DNA from 3 places in the Alcanivorax sp. UBA3183 genome. Region 2 is predicted to be linked to each of the others. Evidence: predicted binding sites of a transcription regulator. Region 2 holds the regulator's gene; each other region holds the start of a gene.

Region 1 (5,176 bases), on a different contig from region 2:
CCGCAATGCCCGGGAGTTCATCGAGCGGGCGGAAGCGGTGCTGGGGCACGATATCGAGATCGTCGCCGGGCGCGAGGAAGCTCGTCTGATTTATCTGGGGGTGGCGCACAGCCTGGCGGATGATGCTGGCCAGCGGCTGGTGGTGGATATCGGTGGCGGCTCCACGGAATTGATCATCGGCGAGCGTTTCGAGTCCACCGAAACCGAATCCCTGCACATGGGCTGTGTCAGTTTTGCCCAGCGTTTCTTTATTGATGGCAATATCACGGAAAAGGCCTTTGACCGGGCAGTGACCGCCGCCCGCCAGGAAGTGCTGTCGATCCACGCCAACTACCGGCGTCTGGGTTGGCAGCAGGCGGTGGGGGCGTCCGGCACGATCAAGGCGATTAGCCAGGTGTGCGTGGATAACGGTTGGTCTGAAACCGGCGTCACCATGGAGGGCCTGAAGAAGGCCCGCAAAAAAGTGATCAAGGCCGGCAAGGTGGAGCAGCTGGACCTGAAGGGGCTGCGCGAGGATCGCAGGGCCATCTTTCCCTCCGGTCTGGCGATTCTCTACGGCATCTTCGAACAGCTGAGCATTGAGCAGATGGAGGTGTCCGGCGGTGCCCTGCGGGAGGGGCTACTGTACGACCTGCTGGGACGGTTCGGCCATGAGGATGTGCGCGAACGCAGCATCCAGTCGCTGATGAGTCGCCATCATGTGGAGCGCACCCAGGCTGAGCGTGTCTGTGACACGGCGATGGGACTGTATCGGCAGGTGGCCAAAAGCTGGCAACTGGACGATGACGAATTGGCTGACACCCTGCGCTGGGGCGCGTTGCTCCACGAGGTCGGCCTTGCCGTCTCCCATAGCCAGTTCCACAAGCATGGCGCCTACCTGGTGACCAATTCAGACCTGCCCGGGTTTTCCCGTCAGGAGCAGCAGGCGGTGGCGGTGCTGGTGCGTGGCCACCGTCGCAAGCTTCCCCTGTCTGCCCTGTCGGAGCTACCCGACGATGAGCAGCAGGGCCTGTTGCGGTTATGCCTGGTGTTGCGACTGTCTGCTCGCCTGCATCATGCCCGCTGTGATGAAGTCATTCCCGAGATGGTACTGAAAGCCGAAGGCAATACCTTGTCCCTGCAGTTTCCGGAGCACTGGCTGGAAGAGCATCCCCTGACACTGGCGGATCTGGAACAGGAACAGGATTATTTTCGTGCTGGAGGCTATGAGTTGAGGTTGGTTGATAATTGAGAATGGATAATTGATAACGGCGCGGATTGGTGTTGCTGTTGTCTTTGAATGCAAGAGGCCGCGTCCAAGCGTTTGGGCGCGGCCTCTTGCGTTTCAGGGCCTGATGCCCTTTCCCGCGAGTTATCAATTATCCATTCTCAATTATTAATGAAGAATTCAGCTTCCTCCCAAGGTTTCCAGTAATACGTGCTGTGCGATGAAGCTCTCCTGCCCGTCCTGGGGCAGGGCGTGCAGATAGTTTCCATCTGCCTGCAGCAGCCAGGCACGGCTGTTATCGCGCAGGTAAAAATGCAGCCCCTGCTCGATTACCTGGGCCTTGAGTACCGGGTCATTGATCGGGAAGCAGGTTTCCACCCGGTTGAACAGGTTGCGATCCATCCAGTCGGCGCTGGAGCAATACACCAGATCTTCTCCACCATGATGGAAGTGGTAGATACGGGTGTGTTCCAGAAAGCGTCCGATCACAGAGCGCACCCGGATATTCTCTGACAGACCTGGCACACCCGGTTTCAGGCAGCAAATACCGCGCACGATCAGATCAATCTCTACTCCCGCCTGGCTGGCCCGGTACAAGGCCTGGATGATTTTTTCTTCGGTGAGTGAGTTGAACTTGGCAATGATACGGGCGGGCTTGCCGGCAGTGGCCTGCTGCGTTTCAAAGTCGATCCATTCGATCAGCGAGGGGTGCAGGGTAAAGGGGGAATGCTTGAGCTGCTTGAGCCGCGCCGCCTTGCCCATGCCGGTGAGCTCCTGGAAGATCTTGTGCACGTCCTGGCAGATGCCTTTCTCGCAGGTCATCAGGCCGTAGTCGGTGTACAGCTTGGTCGTCTTGGTATGGTAGTTGCCGGTACCAAGATGCACGTAGCGTTTGATGCCGTCGCCTTCGCGGCGCACCACCAGCAGCATCTTGGCGTGGGTCTTGTAGCCCACCACCCCGTACACCACGATGGCACCGGCTTCCTGCAGGCGTCGCGCCCCTTCGATATTGGATTCCTCGTCGAAGCGGGCACGCAGTTCCACGATGGCGGTCACTTCCTTGCCATTACGGGCGGCGGTTTCCAGATGATCGAGAATCTCTGACTTGGTACCGGTACGGTATAGGGTCTGCTTGATGGCCAGCACCTTGGGATCGCGGGCCGCTTCTGCCAGCAGATTGATCACCGGCTGGAAGGACTCATAGGGGTGATGCAGCAGAATGTCGCCTTGATCCATGGCGTCGAAAATGGTGTCGGCTTTTTTTACCGCCGGCGCCAGTTTCGGTGAGAAAGGCGAGTAGTGCAGGCGTGGGCGGTTCACGCTGGTGAACATGCGAGCCAGGTTCACCGGGCCATTCACCTCGTACAGATCGATCTCGGTCAGTTCGAACTGCTCCAGCAAATAATCAATCAGATGACGTGGGCAGTTGTCGGCCACTTCCAGGCGCACCTCGTCCCCATAGCGCAGGGAAAGCAGCTGCCCTTTCAGGGCGCTGGCCAGGTCTTCCACATCCTCGTCCACTTCCATGTCCGCATTGCGGGTAACCCGGAACTGGTAACAGCCGGTGGCCTTCATGCCCGGGAAAAGATCGGAGACGTGGGCGTGAATCATGGACGACAGGAACACAAAGTTATCGTCACCACTCTCGCTGATCTCGTCAGGAATACGAATCAGACGGGGCAGGGAGCGGGGAGCGGGAACAATGGCCAGACCGGTCGAGCGACCAAAGGCATCCTTGCCGTCCAGCGATACGATAAAGTTCAGGCTCTTGTTGACCAGCCGCGGGAACGGGTGAGAAGGGTCCAGCGCAATTGGTGTGAGCACTGGGTAGATCTGTTCGCGGAAATATTTTTTGACCCATTCCACCTGTGCTTCGGTCCAGTCTTCGCGGCGAAGAAAGTCTACCCCTTCCTCGCGCAGAGCCGGCAGCAGGATGTTGTTAAGGATGTGGTATTGGCGGTCCACCGCGTCATGGGTGATACGGCTGATTTCTTTCAGCACTTCTTCGGCCAGCATGCCGTCGGGCCCTGGCTGGCCGGTGTGGGTTTCCAGCTTGTTCTTCAGTCCGGCCACACGGATCTCGAAAAATTCATCCATGTTGCTGGAAAAAATCAGCAGAAAGTTCAGCCGTTCCATCAAGGGATGGCTGTCGTCCATGGCCTGTTCCAGCACCCGCAGGTTGAACTGCAACAGGCTCAGCTCCCGGTTGAAATAGTAGTCCGGGTTGTTGAGGTCGATGGCGCTGTGTTCGCTGGCAATGTCATTCATTGGCGTCGTCCTGACCGGGCCGTTTGCAAAGACCCTATTGCATGACATTAATGTGACACGGTAATGACAGGTGCAAAATGATTTTGTGTTAACGGGCTTTTCAGCAGCCTGTTAAGCAGGATAGCGCGCGGATCGGGGAGGCGGGAAGTGGAGATGAAATAATAAAGCCGCCCGCAGGCGGCTTTATGGATACTCAGCCCTGGAAGATCCAGGATTGCTGGATGATGTCCAGCTCCTGCATCTCCTGTTCGGTTGGGGCGCGGCCTTCAGCAGCGGCCAGGCTCGACAGGCTCAGGGTGGCGATCAATATAAAGCTACGCATTGCAATTGCTCCTCGGGTCAGAGACCCAGTCATCAGAATCAGCAGAAAACGGCGAAATTATAACCATTTGTTCATATAAGCCATTGGCTGTTCCTGCCGGGATTCACGGCTCCGGGGGCCATCCCTGGAATCGGGCCGGCTTGTCTGTGAGGATAAAGCAATATAAAGTGCAAATACACTAAATGGTAGTCATGATGCAGCGAGGCGCCTTTTGGTTTCTTTAAGTGTATATACATTAAAGGAGAAGGGTTATGTTGCTATCCGTTTTTCAAACCTTGATGGCCGGCTACAGTCGGCTGCTGCCAGGCAGCGCCAGTGATACGGCTCTGCATCTGTTGACTACGCCCCGGGTGTCCAGGGGGCCATTGTCGTTCCGCACATCAGAGCCGGATCTGACTGTTTCGCTGGGTGAGCGGGCGCAACTGGCGATATGGCAGGGTGGCGACGAGGCCGCGCTGTTTGTGCATGGGTGGTCCGGCCGGGCCACACAGATGTTGCCCTTCATCGATGCAGTGAATGGCAATCGATATACCCGCTACGCCCTGATTTTACCGGGGCATGGAGAGCAGGCGGATGGGCCGGCCCATGTGGGGGATTTCATTGCCGCGATTCGTCTGGCGCTGGATTTTATCGGTGGTCCGGTGTCCGTTGCGCTGGGGCATTCCATGGGCGCCGGGGCTCTGGCCCATGTGGCCGCGCAGGAAAGCCGTATCGAGAGGCTGGTGCTGATTGCCGGACCGGCGGAATTTCGCGGCATGGTCAATAATTTCGCTTCGTTTCTGCATCTGGGTGAGCGGGCACGACTCCAGCTTCTACAGAAAATGGCCGCCCGGGTGGGGATTGGTTTCGATGCACTGAATATAGCGCGGTTGGGCAAGCAGATTCGTGGCCCGGTATTGCTGATCCATGATACCGGTGACAGGGAGATTCCTTTTGCGGAGGGGCTGCGTCTGCAACAAGCCATTCCAGAGGCTACGCTGCATCAAACGCAAGGGTTGGGTCATCGCAAAGTGCTCAGGGATGCGGCGGTGATCGATACCGTTAAAGCGTTTTCGGATTCGCCCCTGCCTTCTCAAGCGCCGCTTAAAGCTCTTGCTTGACCCGGGTACTGAAGCGATGAAGTTGACTGGCCATATTGTCCCACTCCTCTTTGCCGACCAGTGACTCGAAAGCGTTCTGGGCTTCCTGCCAGCGTATCAGTGCCCGCTGGTAGAGAGCCTCGCCATCGGCAGTGAGCGACAGACCTAGTGAGCGTTTGTTGCCGGTGGGCTCGGATTCCACCAGCCCTTTCTCGATCAGTTTGTCCACGGTGCGCTGCAGGGAGGTACGCTCCATGCCCAGCCATTCGGATAACTGAAAAATGGATTCCGGCGGTTGTG
Region 2 (3,310 bases):
TTTACTCACCAACCGATCCGCCGGGAAATGACAGGTAAAGACGCTGCCCTTGCCCAGTTCGCTCTTGATTTCCAGTTTGCCGTTGTGGCGGATCATCACGTGCTTGACGATGGCCAGGCCCAGACCGGTGCCGCCGGTCTCGGTGACGCGGCTGTTATCCGGGCGATAGAAGCGTTCGGTGAGGCGCGGAATGTGGGCCGGATCAATGCCGACGCCGTTGTCGCTCACTGCCAGATGCGCGCCGCGTTCATCCTGCCACCAGCGAATCTGGATCTGGCCACCGGCGGGAGTGTATTTCACCGCATTGGTGATCAGGTTGCCGAACGCGCTTTCCAGCTCTGCCGGGTTGGCGATCAGGCGGGCCTCTTCGGTCACGTCCAGCTCGATGCTGTGGGCCTTGTCGGCGCTGAGTGCGAGGGCATTTTCGCGCATGCGTTTGAGCATGCCGTGGACCGGTACCGCCTGGCTCAGGTTGTCCGCGTCGGTGCCTTCCAGTCGGGCCAACAACAGCAGATCCGAGACCAGAGCTTCCATGCGGTTGGACTGGTTGTCCATCTGGGTGAGCGCCCGGCGCAGGCGCGACTGTTCTTCCGGTACGGTATCAAGCAGGGTTTCAAGGTAACCCTTGAGCACGGTCAGCGGGGTTTTCAGTTCGTGGCTCACGTTGGCCACGAAATCCTTGCGCATCTGTTCCAGGTGATGGAGCCGGGTCACGTCCCGGGCCATCATCAACTGTTCGCCCACACCAAACTCGGTGACGCGAAATTGCAGGATGCGGTTGTCGTCTACCGGCGAGGGAATTTCCAGGGCGTCACGAAAATCTCCCTGGCTAAGGTATTCGGTAAATTTCGGATGGCGGATCAGGTTGGTGAGCGGTTGGCCCAGGTCCTGGCGGGCATTGAAACCCATATAGTGTTCTGCGGCCTGGTTCCAGTACTCCAGGTAGCCGTGTTGATCGATGAGGATGACCACATCTTCCAGGGCATTCACCGATTGTTGGGCGCGGTGAATGATGCCTTGCAGGTTTTCCTGGGCGCGGCGTTCTTTCTGGAAAAGGTGTTCAAGGCGAGTGTAGAACTCGCCCCACAGGCCGGTGCTGTCCGGTGGCTCGGTATGGTCATCGCGCACCAGCCAGCTGTACAGGCCAAACAACTGCCGGGTGCTCCAGATGATATAGCCCAGCATGCCTGCCAGCAGTGGCCAGATGTTGCCCACCGCTAACGCCGCCAGAGCGGCCAGCAGTAACAGGCCGACAATGCGATTTACTTCCTTGGCCAGACTGGCTTTCATGATCTCGCTTCCACCGCCCCGTTGCGGCTACGTGGGTGCATTAATCGTAACCGACTCGCATTGCACCACCTCTTCTGATTGCGCGCAATGCGTAGCGCAAACCGGATCGGTTCAGCCTGCCTTGGCGGATTTTACTGAAAAACGGTAGCCGGTGCCGCGTACCGTCTGGATAAAACGGTCGTAGCCGAAGGGGGCCAGGGCCTTGCGCAGGCGACGGATATGCACATCGATGGTGCGGTCTTCCACATACACGTTGGCGCCCCACACCTGATCCAGTAACTGGGTGCGCGAGTAGGCCCGTTCCTGGTGGCTCATGAAGAATTCCAGCAGACGGTATTCCGTCGGGCCCATGTCCACGGGCTCGTCGTCGGCGCTGATGCGGTGGCTGACCGGATCCAGGCAGAGACCTTCCACTTCAATGGCCTTGTCCGCCGCCGTGCTGGAAGCCCGGCGCAGTACCGCCTTGATGCGGGAAATCAGCTCGCGGGTGGAAAATGGCTTGGTGATGTAGTCGTCGGCGCCCACATCCAGGCCCTGGATCTTGTTGTCCTCTTCGCTCTTGGCGGTGAGCATGATGATGGGGATCTCGTTGGTGGTCTCATCACGCTTGAGGCGGCGGGCCAGCTCAATGCCGGTGATCGACGGCAGCATCCAGTCCAGCAGCACCAGATCCGGGCGTTCATCGACAATAATTTCGTGGCCGCGCTGGGCATTTTCTGCCTCCAGCACATCAAAATCAGCCAGCTCCAAGGCAACGGCCACCATTTCCCGAATAGCGGGCTCGTCGTCAACAATCAAAATACGGTTACGGGACATGGCTTTCCTTCCTTGCCTGTCTATCTATGTTGCCCTATTAGATTGCTTTTTTGTGACATCCGTATGACAAGTTGGGCGGATTTTTGGGGGAAAAGCAAGAGGCGAGCTATAACACCAATTCAGGGCATGTGCCGATGGATGGATACGGCACTTCGCGCTGCTGAGGAAAAACAGAAAAAATCTCAGCGCGGGTCATCACGGCTAACGAGTGGCATTACCCTATGTCGCGTTGCAACTTGAAGCTTGTAGCTTGCCACTCAAAGATACTGGAAATATAACCCGACAAACACGCACGCTCCGGCCCAGTGGTTATTGAGAAAAGCGTGGAAGCTGGGCCAGCGTTCCCGGTAGCGGATCAGACTGTGCTGGAACAGGAAGCTCAGGGTCATGCCGCCCAGGCCCACGTACCAGGGCCAAGAGAAGTCCAGCCGTTGTCCCACCATGATCAGCGCCAGCAGAGTCAGACCCTGGAGGATGGCGATCATCAGCCGGTCCGCATCGCCGAACAGGATGGCGGTGCTCTTGATGCCCAGTTTCAGGTCGTCTTCCCGGTCGCACATGGCGTATTCGGTGTCGTAGGCCACAGTCCACACCAGGTTGGCCACATACAATAGCCAGGCGATTTCCGGCACTGCCCCGGTTTCGGCGGCAAATGCCATGGGGATGGCCCAGCTGAAGGCGGCGCCCAGAAACAGTTGCGGCATGAAGGTGAAGCGTTTGGTGAAGGGGTAAAGAACAGCAAGCCCGAGGCCACCGAAGGACAACCAGAAGGTCAGCTCGTTGAGGAACAGCACCAGCACAAAGGCCAGCAGCCCCAGTCCACAGAACAGGGCCAGGGCTTTCTTGGCGCTGATGGCACCGGTGGCCAGTGGACGACCTTTGGTGCGTTCCACGTCACCATCGAAATCCCGGTCGGCAAAGTCGTTAATCACGCAGCCGGCGGCACGCATGATGATCACCCCGAGAATGAAGATCAGCACGGTTTTCAGGCTCGGCGTGCCATTACCGGCAATCCACACCGCCCACAGGGTGGGCCACAGCAGCAGCAGCGTACCGATGGGGCGATCCAGTCGCATCAGCTGTATATAGGGCCAGGCTTGGGGGTAGCGCTGTTCAACGAAGGCAAACATGGGACATCCGGTTGTCAGGGGCGGGGTTAAGTTTCAAGTTGAAAGTGGAAAGTTTCAAGGCGCCTTGTAGGAGC
Region 3 (5,176 bases), on a different contig from region 2:
GGGGCGCAGGCGCATGTCCACCCGAAATACGAAACCGTCGGCGGTGGGCTGGTCCAGGGCCTTGATCAACTGCTGGCCCAGGCGCACGAAAAACTGGTGATGGCTAAGGCTGCGTCGCTCACCCTCGATTTCGCCTTCATGCTCATAGGCGAAAATCAGATCAATGTCCGAGGACAGGTTCAGCTCCCGCGCCCCCAGCTTGCCCATGGCCAGCACCACCAGCTTCACCGGCTTGCCATCCGGCCCCACCGGGGTGCCACTTTTCTCACAGGCCCAGCCGTGCAGCACGGTCAGCGCTTCCTGTATCAGGGTATCCGCCAGCAGCGACAGATCCGCCACAGTGCTGTGATAATCCCCAATCCCGGCCAGATCCCGCCAGATGATGCGCACCATATGGCGGTGGCGCAGACGGCGCAGGGTACGCTTGAGTTCATCCTCGCTGTGACAGGCGGCCAACTGCTCCTGCACGGTCTGACGGAGCGAATCCTCAGCCAGGGCGCCACTCGGATCACTGTCCTCAAGCCACTGGCCCAGGCCCGGATCACGCTGAAACTGCTGCGCCACATAGTCGGAGCCCGCCCACACCCGGGGCAGGTCATCAAGCAGGGCGTCGGGGATACGGTGACCGGATTCCACAAAGTGTTGCCAGTGCTGGCTGACCAGCACCGACAGTTCATCCGGCAGAGCGTGATATTGGGGTTCTTTCATGGGCGGCTATTGTCGTACGGGAGGGAGAGAAAGGCTAGAGGGCAGGAAGGAGTTGCACGTTGAAAGTTCAAAGCTGAAAGGCGCGGGAAGAGCCTGGACCGCTTAACTCAGGCCGTGCCCGCGATTCACGATCGCAGGTTCGCCATGCAAGCAAGCTCCTACAGCGGCCTAATGAGTCATGCTCACAGACGGGACAGCCATGCCGCGCGAAGCGCCGCCTTTCCCGGGTGCCGCCAATCCTTTCTTCGCGCCTTTCAACTTTGAACTTTCAACTTGCTCATTTTCTATCCCAGCAAAATATCCTGGGACGGCGTCACCCGCATTACCTCTTCAATGGTGGTCAGCCCCTTCGCCACTTTCATGGCGCCGCTGATGCGCAGGGGCTTCATACCATTCTTGAGCGACTGACGGGTGAGGGTTTCCAGTTCGGCGCCCCGGGAAATCTGCTGTTTCAGGGCGGTATTCAGGGGCATGGTTTCATAGACCCCCACGCGACCCAGGTAGCCGGTATCCCGACATTCCAGGCAGCCCACCGGCCGATAGATAACTTCCGGCGGCTTCATCTTGAAGGGGCGCACCAGCTCCTCCCAGGCCTGCACATCGGTCTCCGTGGCTTGCTTGCAGTGAGGACAGAGGGTGCGGATCAGCCGCTGAGCCATCACCCCCAGCACCGTGGCGCTGATCATGTAGGGCGGCACCCCCAAATCCACCAGCCGGGTAATGGACGACGGCGCATCGTTGGTATGCAACGTGGACAACACCAGGTGACCGGTAAGTGCCGCCTGAATCGCCATGTCTGCTGTAGCCAGGTCACGGATCTCGCCGATCATGATGATATCCGGGTCTTGGCGCAGCATGGCCTTGACCCCCTGGGCAAAACTCACGTCGATATTGGCCTGCACCTGCATCTGATTGAAGCTGGACTCCACCATTTCGATGGGGTCCTCAATGGTGCAGACATTCACCTCGCTGGTGGCCAGCTGCTTTAGGGTGGAATACAGGGTGGTGGTCTTGCCTGAACCGGTGGGCCCGGTGACGAAGATGATCCCATGGGGATGCGAGGTCATCCGCTGCCAGGACTCATAGTCCTCCGAGGTGAAGCCCATCTGCTCGAAGCTTCGCACCAGGACATCCGGGTCAAACACCCGCATCACCATCTTTTCCCCGAAGGCAGTAGGCAGGGTGGAAAGTCGCAGCTCGATCTCATCCCCCTCCGGCGACTTGGTCTTCAAACGGCCATCCTGGGGTTTGCGCTTTTCCGCCACATTCAGGCGACTGAGAATTTTCAGTCGGCTGGTCACCGCCGCCATGATCGCCGCCGGCAGTTCGTAGACATCGTGCAGTACGCCATCGATACGGAAGCGCATCTTGCCGGTTTCCCGGCGCGGCTCCAGGTGAATATCGCTGGCCCGCTGGGAAAACGCATACTGCAGAATCCAGTCCACAATATTGACGATGTGCTGGTCATCCGCGTCATGATGCCCCTTACCCACTTCCAACAACTGCTCGAAGTTGGTGATGCCGGACATTTCCTGGCCGGTTTTGCCGGAAGCACCGGCGATGGAACGGCTCAGGTTGTAGAACTCAACGCGGTAGCGGCGCAGCTGCTCCGGGTTGGCCAGCACCACCTCCAGCTCCCGGTCGCGCAGCACCTGCTTGAGGTGGGCCTGCCAGTCACGCACAAAGGGCTGATCGCAGGCCACCACCACCTTGTCGCGCAGCACTTCCAACGCCACGATGCCGTGGCGCTCGGCAAAGGCGTAGCTCATCACATTGGTGACCTGGTCCACATGCACCTTGAGTGGATCAATATGGCAGACCCGGATACCTGCCTTCTCCCCCAGCCAGCGAGTAAGAAATTCCACATCCAGCAACTGATGGGTATTACTGCGATCGGTAAGCCGATACTTGGCCAGCACCTGGATCGGATGCCAGTTCAGCTCCTTCTTTTCCCGCGGCGTGGTGGAAATGACATTGAAGTCCTCCTGACTGACGCGCCCTTCTTCCAGCAACTCGCGCATCAGCCAGCGCACATCAATCAGCAGACCATCCAGTTTGGCGGGGTTGGCGGTGGCGTTCACTCAAGACTCTCCGGTTTGACCAACGGGCCGTCCTGCGGCCTCATTATTTTGTCCTAGTACTGTAACCCTATCATTGAACCCCTGACAGCCCCGGCGGCTTTGACTATACTCGCGACCAGTTTCATGACATGTCTGTGACAGACGCACGGTCGTGCCATGACCCGAGCCCTGTCCCTACTGGGCGACCGCCCGGGAAAGTGGGACACTGATTCCACCTGAAGCCCCTGCTTCAGGTTTTACTCTGACTCTGGATCCGAGGCGCCTATGTCCTTTGGAAGCTCCATTGCCGGCCTGTTTGGCCGCTCCCCCATCAAGCCCCTGCAGCAACACTACGACACCGTTCACGATTGTGCCCGCACCCTGGCGGACTTCTTCGCCGCCGTTACCGAAGGGGACTGGGACAAGGCACGCGCTGCTCGCAAGCGTATCGCCGAGCTGGAAAACCAGGCAGACGAACTGAAAAAAGAGTTCCGCCTGAACCTGCCAAAAAGCCTGTTTCTGCCCATGCCGCGCACCGATCTGCTCGATTTGATCAGCGTGCAGGACAAGGTGGCCAACAAGGCCAAGGACATCTCAGGCCTGATGCTCGGACGGCAGATGAGCATCCCGCCGGTGCTGGCCGAGGTGATGCGCGATTACGTTCAGGGCGCCATCGATACCTCCGCCCAGGCGCAAAAAGCCATCAACGAACTCGATGAACTGATCGAGACCGGCTTCAGTGGCCGTGAAATCCAGATCGTGGAAGAGCTCATCGAAGAGCTGGACCGCCTGGAGCGCAACAACGACGAGCAGCAGATCACCATCCGTTCCACCCTGTTCAAGCTGGAAAGCGAACTGCCCCCGGTGGATGTCATTTTTCTCTACAAGATCATCGAATGGGTAGGCGATCTCGCTGATCGCGCCCAGAAAGTGGGCGGCCGCCTGCAGATGCTGGTCGCACGCTAGGAGCTATCTTATGGAGTGGATGATTGAACACAGCTACCTGATGCTGTTGCTGGCCGGCGCTTTCGGCTTTCTGATGGCCTGGGGCGTGGGCGCCAACGACGTAGCCAACGCCATGGGCACCTCGGTGGGCTCCGGTGCCCTGACGGTGAAACAGGCGGTGATGATCGCCATCGTCTTTGAATTCTGCGGCGCCTATCTGGCCGGTGGCGAAGTGACCGCCACGGTACGCAAAGGCATCGTCGATGCCGGCGTCTTTGCCGAGTTTCCCCACTATCTGGTCTACGGGATGATGTCTGCCCTGCTGGCCGCCGGTATCTGGCTGATTGTTGCCTCCTGGTTCGGCTGGCCGGTCTCCACCACCCACTCCATCGTCGGCGCCATTGTCGGCTTTGCGGCAGTGGGCGTGGGCATGGATGCGGTCAACTGGGGCAAGGTGGGCAACATCGTCGCCAGCTGGGTCACCTCGCCCTTGCTGGCCGGCTTTATCTCCTTTGCCCTGATCAAGAGCGTACAGAAGTTGGTGCTCAACCAGGACGACCCCTTCCAGCGGGCCAAGCGGGTGGTGCCCTTCTACATGTTCCTGGTGGGCTTCGCGATTAGCGCCGTCACCCTGCTGAAAGGTCTCAAGCATATCGGCCTGGAAATCAGCTATGGCGCCAGTCTTGGCTGGTCCGCCGTCGGCGGCCTGATAGTCGCCGTGATCGGCGCCGCTATTCTCAGCCGTATCCAGCCCAACCCGGAAGCCGACAAGGATTTCCGCTTTCACTCCGTGGAGCGCATCTTTGCCGTACTGATGATCTTCACCGCCTGTGCCATGGCCTTCGCCCACGGTTCCAATGATGTGGCCAACGCGGTGGGCCCGCTGGCCGCCATCAACAGCGTCATCGTCAACGAAGGTGTGATCGGCGGCGAAGCCGCCATGCCTGGCTGGATTCTGCTGGTCGGCGCCATGGGCATCGTCTTCGGTCTCGCCATTCTCGGCGCCAGGGTAATGGCCACGGTGGGCAAGAACATCACCGAGCTGACCCCCAGCCGCGGCTTCGCCGCCGAGCTGGGTGCCGCCGGCACCGTGATCCTGGCCTCCGGCACCGGCCTGCCCATCTCCACCACCCACACCCTGGTGGGGGCGATCCTGGGCGTGGGCATGGCCCGCGGCATCGGCTCCCTGAACCTGCGCGTGGTCAGCACCATCTTTACCTCCTGGGTGGTGACCCTGCCGGCCGGGGCCCTGCTGTCCATTCTGTTCTTCTACTTCTTCAAGGGCCTGTTCGGGGCGTAATAACGCTGACAGGCTTCACGCAGCACACTGACGCCGCCCTCCGGGCGGCGTTTTTGTTCGCGGTCGATCGACCGCTCCCACGGGAGCCAGAACCCACCTTTGCGGGAGCGGTCGTTCGACCGCGATTACCCACATCTGGCATCACACCACAGCCGCTGGCTAT

The links. The regulator PhoB, encoded in region 2, activates phosphate uptake and scavenging genes when phosphate is short. The targets are predictions, from matches to a motif close to TGTCATANNNNTGTCANA.
Region 1: ppk1 (polyphosphate kinase 1) is a predicted target of PhoB. The motif match lies at 3,516-3,533, and genes of this name have one in related genera.
Region 3: B3Q33_RS04700 (TIGR00153 family protein) is a predicted target of PhoB. The motif match lies at 2,912-2,929, and genes of this name have one in related genera.

What each region holds. Positions count from the first base shown of each region.
Region 1 covers NZ_DEXN01000039.1:123,164-128,339, reverse strand. The annotation lists gene ppx (exopolyphosphatase) at 1-1,231, shown strand, start outside; gene ppk1 (polyphosphate kinase 1) at 1,388-3,475, opposite strand; gene B3Q33_RS12480 (hypothetical protein) at 3,669-3,797, opposite strand; gene B3Q33_RS12475 (alpha/beta hydrolase) at 4,049-4,897, shown strand; gene B3Q33_RS12470 (MarR family winged helix-turn-helix transcriptional regulator) at 4,881-5,176, opposite strand, start outside.
Region 2 covers NZ_DEXN01000046.1:53-3,362, forward strand. The annotation lists gene phoR (phosphate regulon sensor histidine kinase PhoR) at 1-1,290, opposite strand, end outside; gene phoB (phosphate regulon transcriptional regulator PhoB) at 1,402-2,106, opposite strand; gene ubiA (4-hydroxybenzoate octaprenyltransferase) at 2,364-3,236, opposite strand.
Region 3 covers NZ_DEXN01000012.1:2,486-7,661, reverse strand. The annotation lists gene glnE (bifunctional [glutamate--ammonia ligase]-adenylyl-L-tyrosine phosphorylase/[glutamate--ammonia-ligase] adenylyltransferase) at 1-708, opposite strand, end outside; gene B3Q33_RS04705 (GspE/PulE family protein) at 993-2,729, opposite strand; gene B3Q33_RS04700 (TIGR00153 family protein) at 3,054-3,734, shown strand; gene B3Q33_RS04695 (inorganic phosphate transporter) at 3,745-5,013, shown strand.